DNA from 2 places in the Ferdinandcohnia sp. FSL W7-1320 genome. Region 1 is predicted to be linked to the other one. Evidence: a T-box and tRNA genes for the amino acid it is inferred to sense, from the RefSeq annotation. Region 1 holds a T-box; the other holds one or more tRNA genes.
What was found. The T-box of region 1 lies ahead of pheS (phenylalanine--tRNA ligase subunit alpha). A T-box ahead of a tRNA ligase gene usually reads a tRNA of that ligase, here a tRNA-Phe.
Positions count from the first base shown of each region.

Region 1 (6,490 bases):
TGGACATTTGGATGAATTTGACCAATAAATCCGATTTCCTTATTGTCTAATAATACAGTAGCTGTACGACCAGGATGCATATCTTCCACTCTTGCTTGAAGGAATGATGTTCTATTTCCAAGACCTAACTTTTCAAATAGACCTTCTACAATACCTTTAACCACATAGAAGTCCACTGCTTTTTTCTCACCCTGCCATGTTGGTGATAACCACGAACCTGTAAGAGCTATCGCAAGATGTTCTTTCTCTTCAGGTAGTTCCTGGCCAGGTCTAGTAATAAATACCGCACCCGTTTCATAAGTAGCTACACTGTCAATCTGGCGAGCGAGGTTATGTGAAACAACTTCTAATAAATGAGGAAGAAGACTAAGTCTTAAAAGACTACGTTCCTCGCTCATTGGCATTGCCAAACGTATAGGTTCGCTTTTTTCAAGTGCGTATTTAGTAACTTTTTCAGCACTAGTAAGTGAATATGTGGTGCTTTGATATAAGCCTACACCTTCTAGATATCTTCTAACTAAACGACGCTTAGCTTGGTAATCCGTTAATCTGCCAGGATTTGATTCGCCAACTGGAAGTGTTGTTGGTAGCTCATCATAACCGAATAACCGCGCAACTTCTTCGATTAAATCCTCTTCAATCGTAATGTCAGGTCTGCGAGTTGGTGCAGTAACATGGAACGTATTGTTATCCACAGTATATGGGAATTGTAGGTTTGTAAAAATCTCTTCTACTTTTTCTTTTGTTATCTCAGTTCCTAACACTTTATTAATTCTCTCTAGTGAAACCGATACTTCTACAGGTTGAATATCAAGAGTATCAACTGCTACAACACCATCAAGAACCACACCGCCAGCAAGCTCTGCCATTAGCTCAGCAGCACGGTCAGCTGCTTCACGAGTACGATTAGGATCAATTCCTTTTTCAAAGCGAGCACTTGCCTCACTGCGTAATCCGTGATCCTTAGAAGACTTACGGATTGTACTTCCTGTAAAATAAGCAGACTCTATTAATACTGTTGTTGTGTCATTTTTAACTTCAGAATTTGCTCCACCCATTACACCTGCAAGGGCAACTGGCACCGTTCCATTTGTAATAACAAGGTGTTCGTTCGTTAATGTACGCTCTACATCGTCTAATGTTGTAATCTTTTCTCCGTTATTTGCACGTCTTACAAGAATTTCATTAGAGCCTAGTCGATCATAATCAAAGGCATGTAAAGGTTGGCCATATTCTAATAAAATATAATTTGTAATATCAACTACATTATTGTGTGGTCGAATTCCTTCTGCCATCAGGCGTGCTTGAAGCCACAATGGTGATGGACCGATTTTAACGTTCTTTACAACTCGCGCCACATATAATGGATTATCTTCGTTTGCATCAACAGCAATTGAAATATAATCCTCCGCTTTTTCCTCTGAGGTTATTACTTTTGGTTGTGGAAGTTTAACTTCTCTGCCTAGAATAGCTGCAACTTCATAAGCAACCCCCAACATGCTCATAGCATCAGAACGATTAGGTGTTAGTCCTAACTCAAGAACTTTGTCATCAAGATTTAGTTGGGCAATCGCGTCCGCTCCTGGCACAACATCATGTGGAAATACAAAGATACCTTCTGAATATTCTTTTGAAACAAGTTTTGATTCAATGCCAAGCTCTTGTAGGGAACAAATCATACCATTTGATTCTTCACCTCGAAGCTTCGCCTTTTTGATTTTGAAGTTACCTGGAAGTACAGCTCCTACCTTTGCCACGACCACCTTTTGGCCTTTTGCAACATTTGGTGCACCACAAATAATTTGAACAGGTTCACCTTCACCTAAATCGACTTGACATTTATTTAATTTATCAGCATTGGGATGTTGCTCACATTCTAATACATGACCGACAACAATTCCGCTAATGCCTTCCCCTAAATGATCGACACCTTCAACTTCAATTCCACTTCTAGTGATTTTCTCTGCTAATTCTTCAGCAGTTACACCTGATAAATCAACGTATTCTTGTAACCATTTATATGAAACAAACATGTTTTTTCCCTCCTTAAGCCCGATTAAATTGTTTGATGAAACGATTATCATTTGTGTATAAATGACGAATATCATCAATTCCGTATTTTAACATTGCAATACGCTCTGGGCCCATTCCGAACGCGAAGCCTGTATATTTCTTTGAATCAAATCCAGACATTTCAAGTACATTTGGATGAACCATACCAGCACCTAAAATTTCAATCCAGCCTGTTTTCTTACAAACATTACAGCCATCTCCACCACATTTAAAGCATGAGATGTCCATCTCTACTGAAGGCTCAGTGAATGGGAAGAAGCTTGGACGTAGACGGATTTCACGATCTTCACCAAACATTTTCTTTGCAAACGTATTTAAAGTACCTTTAAGGTCACTCATACGAATGTTTTCATCCACAACCAATCCTTCAATTTGAGTGAATTGATGGGAATGTGTCGCATCATCGTTGTCTCGGCGGTATACTTTACCAGGACAGATAATTTTTACAGGTCCTTTTCCTTTATGCTTTTCCATTGTTCTTGCTTGAACAGGAGACGTTTGGGTACGAAGTAAAATATCCTCAGTGATGTAAAATGAATCCTGCATGTCCCTTGCTGGGTGGTCCTTCGGTAAATTTAAGGCCTCAAAATTGTAATAATCTTTCTCGACTTCTGGCCCCTCAGCGATTGAATAACCCATACCAAGGAAAAGATCTTCAATTTCTTCAATTACCTTAGTAAGTGGATGAGGTCCACCTACCTTAATCGGTCTTCCAGGTAAGGTCACATCGATTGTTTCAGAAGCAAGTCTTTTTTCAACTTCTTCTTTTTCAAGTAATTCCTGTTTTGCAGTTAATTTTTCAGTAATTTGCTCTCTTACTTCATTTACAAGCGCACCCATTTTAGGACGCTCTTCGGCAGAAAGCTTGCCCATCCCTCTTAGTACTTCAGTGATAGGTCCTTTTTTTCCTAAATACGCAACACGAATATCGTTTAATTCTTTAAGATTCGTTGAAGCTTCGACTTTTGCCAGAGCTTCTTCTTTCAGCTCAAGTAATCTTTCTTGCATTCATAATTCCTCCTTTTTTCTTAGAAAAGCACAAGGCGCCCCAATTCCAGCTAAAAGTATACACGTCCTGTGCATAGCACTGGAATCCTAGCCATCCTGGCATGGGCTTGTGACCTCGAGCCGATGGCGCCTGGAGCTAGACATCAAGACAAAATAAAAAACCTCAATCCCAAAAAAGGGACGAGGTTTAGATTCGTGGTACCACCCTTGTTAACAATTATCAAATACTAATTGTTCACTTCGTTTCGATAACGGCAAATGCCGGTACACCTTTACGTTTTGAATGACAAAACGGTCCCAGTGCCAACTCAAGAGGTGAATTCACTTTCTTCTTCTATAAAAATGCTTGCAGTCTCGGCATTTTCTCCCTAGATAGTGAGTGGAAAGTTACTGGTCTCTATCACTGTTTTTACGATATAAGGATGTTTAAAAAGTCACCAAATGATAAGCATCGACTTTTTAAAACACAGATTTTATGTAAGCATATAAATTATATTATACGTATCTTTGTTGTACAAATCAAACCCATTTTAATTCTTTTTTCGTATAAATGGGAGATAGAGAATAAAAAACATAAACAATGCGACTATTTCCAAGGATAAAATATACCAAGGGTACGGACCCAAAAAATCGATTAGGCTTGGATTTATTGGCTTTCGTGCGAGAAACATATAATTTCCACCTGTTGCTTTGTTAATAAAAAAGACAACTATTGCAATAACATTTAAAGCAGCAAATGCCTTCCAAATAGATGTGAAAGCCGGCCTACAATTCTCATACCAAATCATGTACAAGCTCGCTAGTATGATGGCGATATGTGCTAGAAAAAAATGAAAATAGCGATAATGTGGAAAATCATAAGCAAGCTCTGGTGTAAGCATTGCTTGTAGAGCACCACCAATGCCTAGGAAATACGTAATTTCAAATAAAAAAAACTTTCGTGTTAACAACATGATGATACTTAAAAACAATGAGATTGAGCATAGCTGAAATGGCAATGAATCTACTGGATCCCATACTCCCGTTTTCAAATACCATATGTAAAGCGATAGTTCACTTGCTAATAAAAAGAAAGCTAAGGAATAACGGATTGCTGATTTTCTCTTTGTGAGTGTTGCTCGAAAAATAAATAAAACTATCCCTGAAGCAAACAATAAGCCTAACATCACAACATGTGAAAGAGCTAACCACCGAAACGGGTCTCCGATAACGGAACTTCCGAAAAAGTCGTTTATTATACTCCCCCCTCTTTATCGTAAATGATACAGTAAAATCCCTGCTGCTACTGCAACGTTTAATGATTCACTTCTACCGAAGATTGGGATATAAAGGTTTTGATCTGTTTTATCTAGTAATTCTGGCTCGACTCCATTTCCTTCATTTCCAACAATCAATGCAAATGACTCTCCAACAGACGCTTGTTTATAATCAACTGCATCTTTTAAAGATGTTCCATATACTTTAATCCCATTTTGTTTAAGTTTTAAGATAGTGTCGTGAAGATTTTCTTTAATAATAGGTATATGAAATATGGAGCCTTGTGTAGAACGAATGACCTTTGAGTTATAGACATCAACGCTTCCTTCACCAATAATGACTGCATCAATTCCTGCTGCATCTGCCGTTCGAATCATCGTCCCTAGATTACCGGGATCTTGTACAGCATCTATTAATAAGAGCCTAGAGATCTTTCCACCTTCTTTTACCGAGTATTGCTCACAAACTGCAGCAACTCCTTGAGAAGTATCAGTATCACTTATTTCCTGCATGATTTTTTCCGTCACAATCGTGATTGACAAATCATCTACAATCCACTCTGATGGGATGTCTGTTGTTTCACTTATAATCAATTCTTGGATGACTACATCACTTTTTAATGCCTCTTCTATTAAATGAAATCCTTCTATCATAAAAGTTCTTGATTTGTCACGTTCCTTTTTTGTATGTAGTTTTTTCCATTGTTTTATTTGAGGATTTTTATTTGATTCGATTCGTTTCAATTTGTCAATTGCTCCTTTTTGCTAATTCTTTTTCCATTATATCCTAACAAAGATACATAATAAAACGGTATAACGTAAATCATAGTAAAGAAAAAGTTACATATGAAAGGTGTGCATGTGAATGAACTTAAACTTAAGACATGCTGTAAAGCACAATGTCACAGGAAATTCTCAGGCTGAATTAGAAGATACAATAGTAGATGCTATCCAAAGTGGCGAAGAAAAAATGCTTCCTGGTTTAGGTGTTTTGTTTGAAGTCATTTGGCAAAATGCAAGCCAAGAGGATAAGCAAGAAATGCTTGCAACATTAGAGCAAGGATTAAAGCAGTAGTTAGAAAAAGCCGATGATAAACTCATCGGCTTTACTTGTTCTTATTCAAATTTAATTTTGTTGACAGTCTCTTGATCAAGACGTTTGATTACTTCTGCAATTAACTTAACAGCATTTTCATAATCATCACGGTGAAGAATTCCTGCGTGTGAATGAATGTAACGGGTTGCGATTGTAATCGCTAATGATGGAACGCCTTCTAATGTAATGTGGATTGCTCCAGCATCTGTTCCACCACCTGCAATCGCATCAAATTGGTATGGAATACTTAGCTCATCAGCCACTCCAACAACAAAATCACGCAATCCCTTGTGAGAAACCATAGAAGCATCGTATAAAATGATTTGTGGACCTTCTCCCATTTTACTCATTGCTTCTTTTTCAGAAATCCCAGGAGTATCGCCTGCAATACCTACATCAACTGCAATCGCAATATCAGGTTTAATCATCGTTGCAGCTGTTTTTGCACCACGAAGACCGACTTCTTCTTGTACACAACCAACACCATAAACAACGTTAGGATGTTCTTCATTCTTCAGATATTTTAGAACGTCAATTGCAATTGCACAGCCGATTCGGTTATCCCAAGCTTTTGCTAGTAGCATTTTTTCATTATTCATAACTGTGAATTCAAAATATGGCACCACCTGATCACCAGGTTTCACACCAAATTCAAGAGCTTGTTCACGACTTGATGCACCAATATCAATAAACATATCTTTAATTTCTACAGGCTTTTTACGTGCTTCAGCAGATAATATATGTGGTGGTTTTGAGCCAATAACGCCCGTAATATCACCTTTACTCGTGACAACGGTTACACGTTGTGCAAGCATAACCTGTGACCACCAGCCTCCAACGGTTTGGAAACGCAAAAATCCTTTATCATCTATTTGTGTTACCATGAAACCTACTTCATCTAAATGTCCTGCAATCATTACTTTTGGACCCTCTGCATTACCCGCCTTTTTTGCAATAATGCTTCCAATCCCATCGTACGAAATTTCATCAGAATATGGTGTTATGTATTTTTTCATGATTTCACGCGGCTCTCGTTCATTACCAGGAATTCCTTTTG
Region 1 is NZ_JBBPAM010000001.1:1,546,266-1,552,755, reverse strand. Features, by position in the region: gene pheT (phenylalanine--tRNA ligase subunit beta) at 1-2,033, opposite strand, end outside; gene pheS (phenylalanine--tRNA ligase subunit alpha) at 2,047-3,081, opposite strand; T-box leader at 3,255-3,494, opposite strand; gene NST91_RS07815 (YwaF family protein) at 3,612-4,289, opposite strand; gene NST91_RS07810 (TrmH family RNA methyltransferase) at 4,332-5,081, opposite strand; gene sspI (small acid-soluble spore protein SspI) at 5,203-5,412, shown strand; gene NST91_RS07800 (M20/M25/M40 family metallo-hydrolase) at 5,454-6,490, opposite strand, start outside.

Region 2 (6,490 bases), 170 kb from region 1:
AAGCTAAATGAGGATCATCCGCTAGAATCGGCATACCTGACTCAGATTTTTCTCCACTAACCACCCAGTTATTACTCCCATTAAATTCATTTGGGAAAGGAGCTTGTGCAATACTTTTGGAAATATCAATAGGATTTTCTTTCATTACTTGAAGAACTGTTGCCCCATCTTCAGGATATGTAGGAAATAATTCAAGTAGTTTTTCTTCTGACACATGCTGTGCCATGTAATAACGAAAGGCTTGACCTTTATAATGACCTCCTAAATCATAAGCCATATACTTACCTATCGTGAGTGAGTCTATAGGACTCCACTCCGTTGGTTCATATCCGGCAAGAGTAAATTCGACGGGTAATGTATTCTTCTCCTTTGCTTCCTTAATAAAAGCATTTACGCCATCTGCATAAGATTGTAAGACACCTTTCGCTTCTGTCGAGTATCCATCGTACGAGATTTTAGCTGCTCTTCGTAAGCCAAGAGTTCTATAATATTTATCCTGTTCAATTAGGGAGCTACCAATTACCTCACTGAGCTCTCCTGATGCCTGTCTACGGCTTAGATCCATTTGAAATAACCTGTCCTGAGCCGTTACATATCCTTGTGCAAAATACAGATCGTGAGTGTTTTTAGCACTTATATGGGGAACCCCATTTTGATCACGAATCACTTCAACCTCATCAGTAATACCAGCAACATTAATTGTACCTTCAATTTCTGGTAAACTCTTTCTCAAAAATAAATAGCCTGCCAAAATACTTGCGACAAGCAGGAGGATGATTATAATTCCTGATACTAAAATAACCCTCCATCTTTTCTTTCTGGGCCAAATACGTCTTTTTACTGCGACTTCTGAACTCATAAACTCCTCCTTAGACTAACTATTTCAAGAAAATTCTAAATATATTATAATATCTCATTTTCATTTTGTCATTGAAATCTCCAATAGACTGACATTATTTTCATACTTAGTGAAAAGCTTAAAGGAAGATACTAAGCAAATGACGAATTATTTCTATATATCATTTTTAATGAAAGGAAGAGTATAATGAACGCTCATGAGATTGAATACAAACTATATGGAGATGACATGCAATTTGTTGAAATCGAGCTAGATCCGAGTGAAAGTGTTATTGCGGAAGCAGGAGCCATGATGATGATGGAAGATGGAATCTCGATGGAAACCATATTCGGTGATGGTTCAGAATCTGGAGGTGGAGGTTTATTAGGTAAACTGTTTGGTGCAGGTAAAAGAGTCCTTACTGGTGAGAGTCTTTTTATGACAGTTTTTACCAATAGCCATATGGGCAAAAAACATGTTTCGTTTGCTGCCCCATATCCTGGAAAAATCATCCCGGTTGATTTAAGCATGCTAGGTGGAAAAGTGATTTGTCAAAAAGATTCTTTTTTATGTGCAGCAAAAGGAGTATCAGTCGGAATAGACTTTCAACGCAAATTAGGTACTGGTTTCTTCGGTGGAGAGGGCTTCATCATGCAAAAATTAGAAGGAGATGGATTAGCCTTTTTACACGCAGGTGGAACCATACATAAAAAAGAACTCCAACCTGGTGAAATCCTTCGAATAGACACAGGCTGCTTAGTTGGGATGACGAAGGAAGTAGATTACAATATCGAATATGTAGGGAAAATAAAAACAGCTTTCTTTGGTGGTGAAGGTTTATTCTACGCAACTGTACGTGGCCCTGGAACAGTTTGGGTACAATCATTGCCATTTAGCCGTATGGCAGACCGTATCTTCGCAAGTGCACCTAGAAATGGGGGAAGCACAGGTGAAGGAAGTATTCTAGGAGGAATCGGAAATTTATTAAACGGTGATAACAGATAGAATAAATATAAGTATAACTGGGAAGATAATAAATGGAGGTGTGGAAGATGAAACGTAAAGAAGACGTTAATAAAAAACCCGATGCTCCACTATTTGATGCCCCAGATGATAAAATTCTAGCATTTGACATGTTCCGTGGAATATCACCCGGAATCTTCTCAGATGTAGATTTAGACAACCCCGCAAAGAAAATAGAAGATGATATCATTTCTCAAGATTAAGCACCTGGCAACAGGTGTTTTTCTTTTTGTAACCGTAAAAAAATAAGAAACTAGAAATCTAGTAAAATAAAAAAACGCCATGAGAAATTCTCATAACGTTTGATGACCCGTACGGGATTCGAACCCGTGTTACCGCCGTGAAAGGGCGGTGTCTTAACCGCTTGACCAACGGGCCAGAAAAAAGTATTTATATGATTCGACATGGCGGAGAAGGAGGGATTTGAACCCTCGCGCCGCTTACGCGACCTACACCCTTAGCAGGGGCGCCTCTTCAGCCACTTGAGTACTTCCCCAAAAATGGCTCCGCAGGTAGGATTCGAACCTACGACCGATCGGTTAACAGCCGATAGCTCTACCACTGAGCTACTGCGGAATAATTATATATGGTGGGCCTAAATGGACTCGAACCATCGACCTCACGCTTATCAGGCGTGCGCTCTAACCAGCTGAGCTATAGGCCCATTGTATAAATTGGAGCGGGTGATGAGAATCGAACTCACGACATCAGCTTGGAAGGCTGAGGTTTTACCATTAAACTACACCCGCATTTTTTATATGGGGCGGCTGATGGGAATCGAACCCACGAATGTCGGAACCACAATCCGATGCGTTAACCACTTCGCCACAGCCGCCATTAAAGTTTATAAAATTAGAAAGGTGGCTCAGGACGGAATCGAACCGCCGACACAAGGATTTTCAGTCCTTTGCTCTACCGACTGAGCTACTGAGCCACAAAATATGGCGGTCCCGACCGGGATCGAACCGGCGATCTCCTGCGTGACAGGCAGGCATGTTAACCGCTACACCACGGGACCATTTTTAACAACAAAAATTATTTTACTATAACTTCTTGTGCTTGTCAACACTTTTTTTTGGTTGCGGGGGCAGGATTTGAACCTACGACCTTCGGGTTATGAGCCCGACGAGCTACCAGACTGCTCCACCCCGCGATAATAGAATTTATAAAGTTTATGTTATGCGCTATGCAAGTAAATAACTGTCCCCTTCCTCTTCAAGCTTATTCTTGAAGCATGTCCGTCGGGACAACTCGCAGTATATCGATGATGCAACGCTCGTTGCTCCACCCAGCGATATATAGAAGGTTTATAAAATATGACTTTCTTACACCATATATTTGTTAAAAAATATGGCGGAGGAAGAGGGATTCGAACCCCCGCGGGCTTTAACACCCCTGTCGGTTTTCAAGACCGATCCCTTCAGCCGGACTTGGGTATTCCTCCACATATATAAGGTTGTAAATGGTGGACCTTGTAGGACTCGAACCTACGACCGGACGGTTATGAGCCGTCTGCTCTAACCAGCTGAGCTAAAGGTCCTAGAATTTTTAATTTTAAATGGTAGCGGCGGAGGGGATCGAACCCCCGACCTCACGGGTATGAACCGTACGCTCTAGCCAGCTGAGCTACACCGCCATAATTAAAGTAATTATTTAAAATTCTAATGGTGGAGCCTAGCGGGATCGAACCGCTGACCTCCTGCGTGCAAAGCAGGCGCTCTCCCAGCTGAGCTAAGGCCCCAATTTTGTTAATGGTCGGGAAGACAGGATTCGAACCTGCGACCCCTTGGTCCCAAACCAAGTGCTCTACCAAGCTGAGCTACTTCCCGTAAAATGGCGCGCCCGATAGGAGTCGAACCCATAACCTTCTGATCCGTAGTCAGACGCTCTATCCAATTGAGCTACGGGCGCACTTTTTTTATTTTATTAGATGGTGCCGAGGACCGGAATCGAACCGGTACGGTAGTCACCTACCGCAGGATTTTAAGTCCTGTGCGTCTGCCAGTTCCGCCACCCCGGCAAGTAATGCCATGGAGCGGAAGACGGGATTCGAACCCGCGACCCCCACCTTGGCAAGGTGGTGTTCTACCACTGAACTACTTCCGCATAATGCGGGTGAAGGGACTCGAACCCCCACGTCAAAGACACTAGATCCTAAGTCTAGCGCGTCTGCCAATTCCGCCACACCCGCATATTTAATTTAAATGGTGAGCCATGAAGGACTCGAACCTTCGACCCTCTGATTAAAAGTCAGATGCTCTACCAACTGAGCTAATGGCTCGCAAGTGGTGCCGGCTAGAGGACTTGAACCCCCAACCTACTGATTACAAGTCAGTTGCTCTACCAATTGAGCTAAACCGGCAAATTAAACTTAAAATATATGGTGGAGGATGACGGGATCGAACCGCCGACCCCCTGCTTGTAAGGCAGGTGCTCTCCCAGCTGAGCTAATCCTCCGTCTCATCCAACCTAGCGACGTCCTACTCTCACAGGGGCAAAGCCCCAACTACCATCGGCGCTGAGAAGCTTAACTTCCGTGTTCGGTATGGGAACGGGTGTGACCTTCTCGCTATCGTCACTAGATAAGTTAAAGACAAGATATATTATACTATCTTCAAAAAAAATTTCAAGAAGAAATTTTCATTCCTTCAAAACTAAATAACGTACTTACATTCATCTTCGAAGTATTTTGGTTAAGTCCTCGATCGATTAGTATCAGTCAGCTGCACATGTCACCATGCTTCCACCTCTGACCTATCAACCTCGTCATCTTCGAGGGATCTTACTAGTTTAACACTATGGGAAATCTCATCTTGAGGGGGGCTTCATGCTTAGATGCTTTCAGCACTTATCCCTTCCACACATAGCTACCCAGCTATGCCCTTGGCAGAACAACTGGTACACCAGCGGTGTGTCCATCCCGGTCCTCTCGTACTAAGGACAGCTCCTCTCAAATTTCCTACGCCCACGACGGATAGGGACCGAACTGTCTCACGACGTTCTGAACCCAGCTCGCGTACCGCTTTAATGGGCGAACAGCCCAACCCTTGGGACCGACTACAGCCCCAGGATGCGATGAGCCGACATCGAGGTGCCAAACCTCCCCGTCGATGTGGACTCTTGGGGGAGATAAGCCTGTTATCCCCGGGGTAGCTTTTATCCGTTGAGCGATGGCCCTTCCATGCGGAACCACCGGATCACTAAGCCCGACTTTCGTCCCTGCTCGACTTGTAGGTCTCGCAGTCAAGCTCCCTTGTGCCTTTACACTCTACGAATGATTTCCAACCATTCTGAGGGAACCTTTGGGCGCCTCCGTTACTTTTTAGGAGGCGACCGCCCCAGTCAAACTGCCCACCTGACACTGTCTCCAAGGCCGATAAGGCCTTCGGGTTAGAATTTCAATACAGCCAGGGTAGTATCCCACCGATGCCTCCACCGAAGCTGGCGCTCCGGCTTCCAAGGCTCCTACCTATCCTGTACAAGCTGTACCAAAATTCAATATCAGGCTGCAGTAAAGCTCCACGGGGTCTTTCCGTCCTGTCGCGGGTAACCTGCATCTTCACAGGTACTATAATTTCACCGAGTCTCTCGTTGAGACAGTGCCCAGATCGTTACACCTTTCGTGCGGGTCAGAACTTACCTGACAAGGAATTTCGCTACCTTAGGACCGTTATAGTTACGGCCGCCGTTTACTGGGGCTTCGATTCAGAGCTTCGCTTGCGCTAACCCCTCCTCTTAACCTTCCAGCACCGGGCAGGTGTCAGCCCCTATACTTCGCCTTGCGGCTTCGCAGAGACCTGTGTTTTTGCTAAACAGTCGCCTGGGCCTATTCACTGCGGCTCTTCAGGGCTATGCACCCTAAAAAGCACCCCTTCTCCCGAAGTTACGGGGTCATTTTGCCGAGTTCCTTAACGAGAGTTCTCTCGATCACCTTAGGATTCTCTCCTCGCCTACCTGTGTCGGTTTGCGGTACGGGCACCATTTACCTCGCTAGAAGCTTTTCTTGGCAGTGTGGAATCAGGAACTTCGGTACTATATTTCCCTCGCCATCACAGCTCAACCTTACGGTAAGCGGATTTGCCTACTTACCAGTCTAACTGCTTGGACGCACATATCCAACAGTGCGCTTACCCTATCCTCCTGCGTCCCTCCATCGCTCAAACGGTAAAGAGGTGGTACAGGAATATCAACCTGTTGTCCATCGCCTACGCTTTTCAGCCTCGGCTTAGGTCCCGACTAACCCTGAGCGGACGAGCCTTCCTCAGGAAACCTTAGGCATTCGGTGGATGGGATTCTCACCCATCTTTCGCTACTCATACCGGCATTCTCACTTCTAAGCGCTCCACCAGTCCTCACGGTCTGACTTCACGGCACTTAGAACGCTCTCCTACCATTGTTCGTAAGAACAATCCACAGCTTCGGTGATACGTTTAGCCCCGGTACATTTTCGGCGCAGAGTCACTCGACCAGTGAGCTATTACGCACTCTTTAAATGGTGGCTGCTTCTAAGCCAACATCCTGGTTGTCTAAGCAACTCCACATCCTTTTCCACTTAACGTATACTTTGGGACCTTAGCTGGTGGTCTGGGCTGTTTCCCTCTTGACTACGGATCTTATCACTCGCAGTCT
Region 2 is NZ_JBBPAM010000001.1:1,371,427-1,377,916, reverse strand. Features, by position in the region: gene NST91_RS07005 (penicillin acylase family protein) at 1-859, opposite strand, end outside; gene NST91_RS07000 (TIGR00266 family protein) at 1,046-1,843, shown strand; gene NST91_RS06995 (hypothetical protein) at 1,891-2,064, shown strand; tRNA gene NST91_RS06990 (tRNA-Glu) at 2,168-2,239, opposite strand; tRNA gene NST91_RS06985 (tRNA-Ser) at 2,267-2,357, opposite strand; tRNA gene NST91_RS06980 (tRNA-Asn) at 2,363-2,437, opposite strand; tRNA gene NST91_RS06975 (tRNA-Ile) at 2,449-2,525, opposite strand; tRNA gene NST91_RS06970 (tRNA-Gly) at 2,537-2,610, opposite strand; tRNA gene NST91_RS06965 (tRNA-His) at 2,621-2,696, opposite strand; tRNA gene NST91_RS06960 (tRNA-Phe) at 2,723-2,795, opposite strand; tRNA gene NST91_RS06955 (tRNA-Asp) at 2,804-2,879, opposite strand; tRNA gene NST91_RS06950 (tRNA-Met) at 2,938-3,014, opposite strand; tRNA gene NST91_RS06945 (tRNA-Ser) at 3,213-3,305, opposite strand; tRNA gene NST91_RS06940 (tRNA-Ile) at 3,325-3,401, opposite strand; tRNA gene NST91_RS06935 (tRNA-Met) at 3,421-3,497, opposite strand; tRNA gene NST91_RS06930 (tRNA-Ala) at 3,527-3,602, opposite strand; tRNA gene NST91_RS06925 (tRNA-Pro) at 3,614-3,690, opposite strand; tRNA gene NST91_RS06920 (tRNA-Arg) at 3,696-3,772, opposite strand; tRNA gene NST91_RS06915 (tRNA-Leu) at 3,793-3,881, opposite strand; tRNA gene NST91_RS06910 (tRNA-Gly) at 3,893-3,967, opposite strand; tRNA gene NST91_RS06905 (tRNA-Leu) at 3,972-4,052, opposite strand; tRNA gene NST91_RS06900 (tRNA-Lys) at 4,067-4,142, opposite strand; tRNA gene NST91_RS06895 (tRNA-Thr) at 4,148-4,223, opposite strand; tRNA gene NST91_RS06890 (tRNA-Val) at 4,243-4,318, opposite strand; rRNA gene rrf (5S ribosomal RNA) at 4,329-4,444, opposite strand; rRNA gene NST91_RS06880 (23S ribosomal RNA) at 4,551-6,490, opposite strand, start outside.
Region 2: it has a tRNA-Phe gene. The T-box ahead of pheS (phenylalanine--tRNA ligase subunit alpha) is inferred to sense a tRNA for this amino acid. The anticodon was not compared.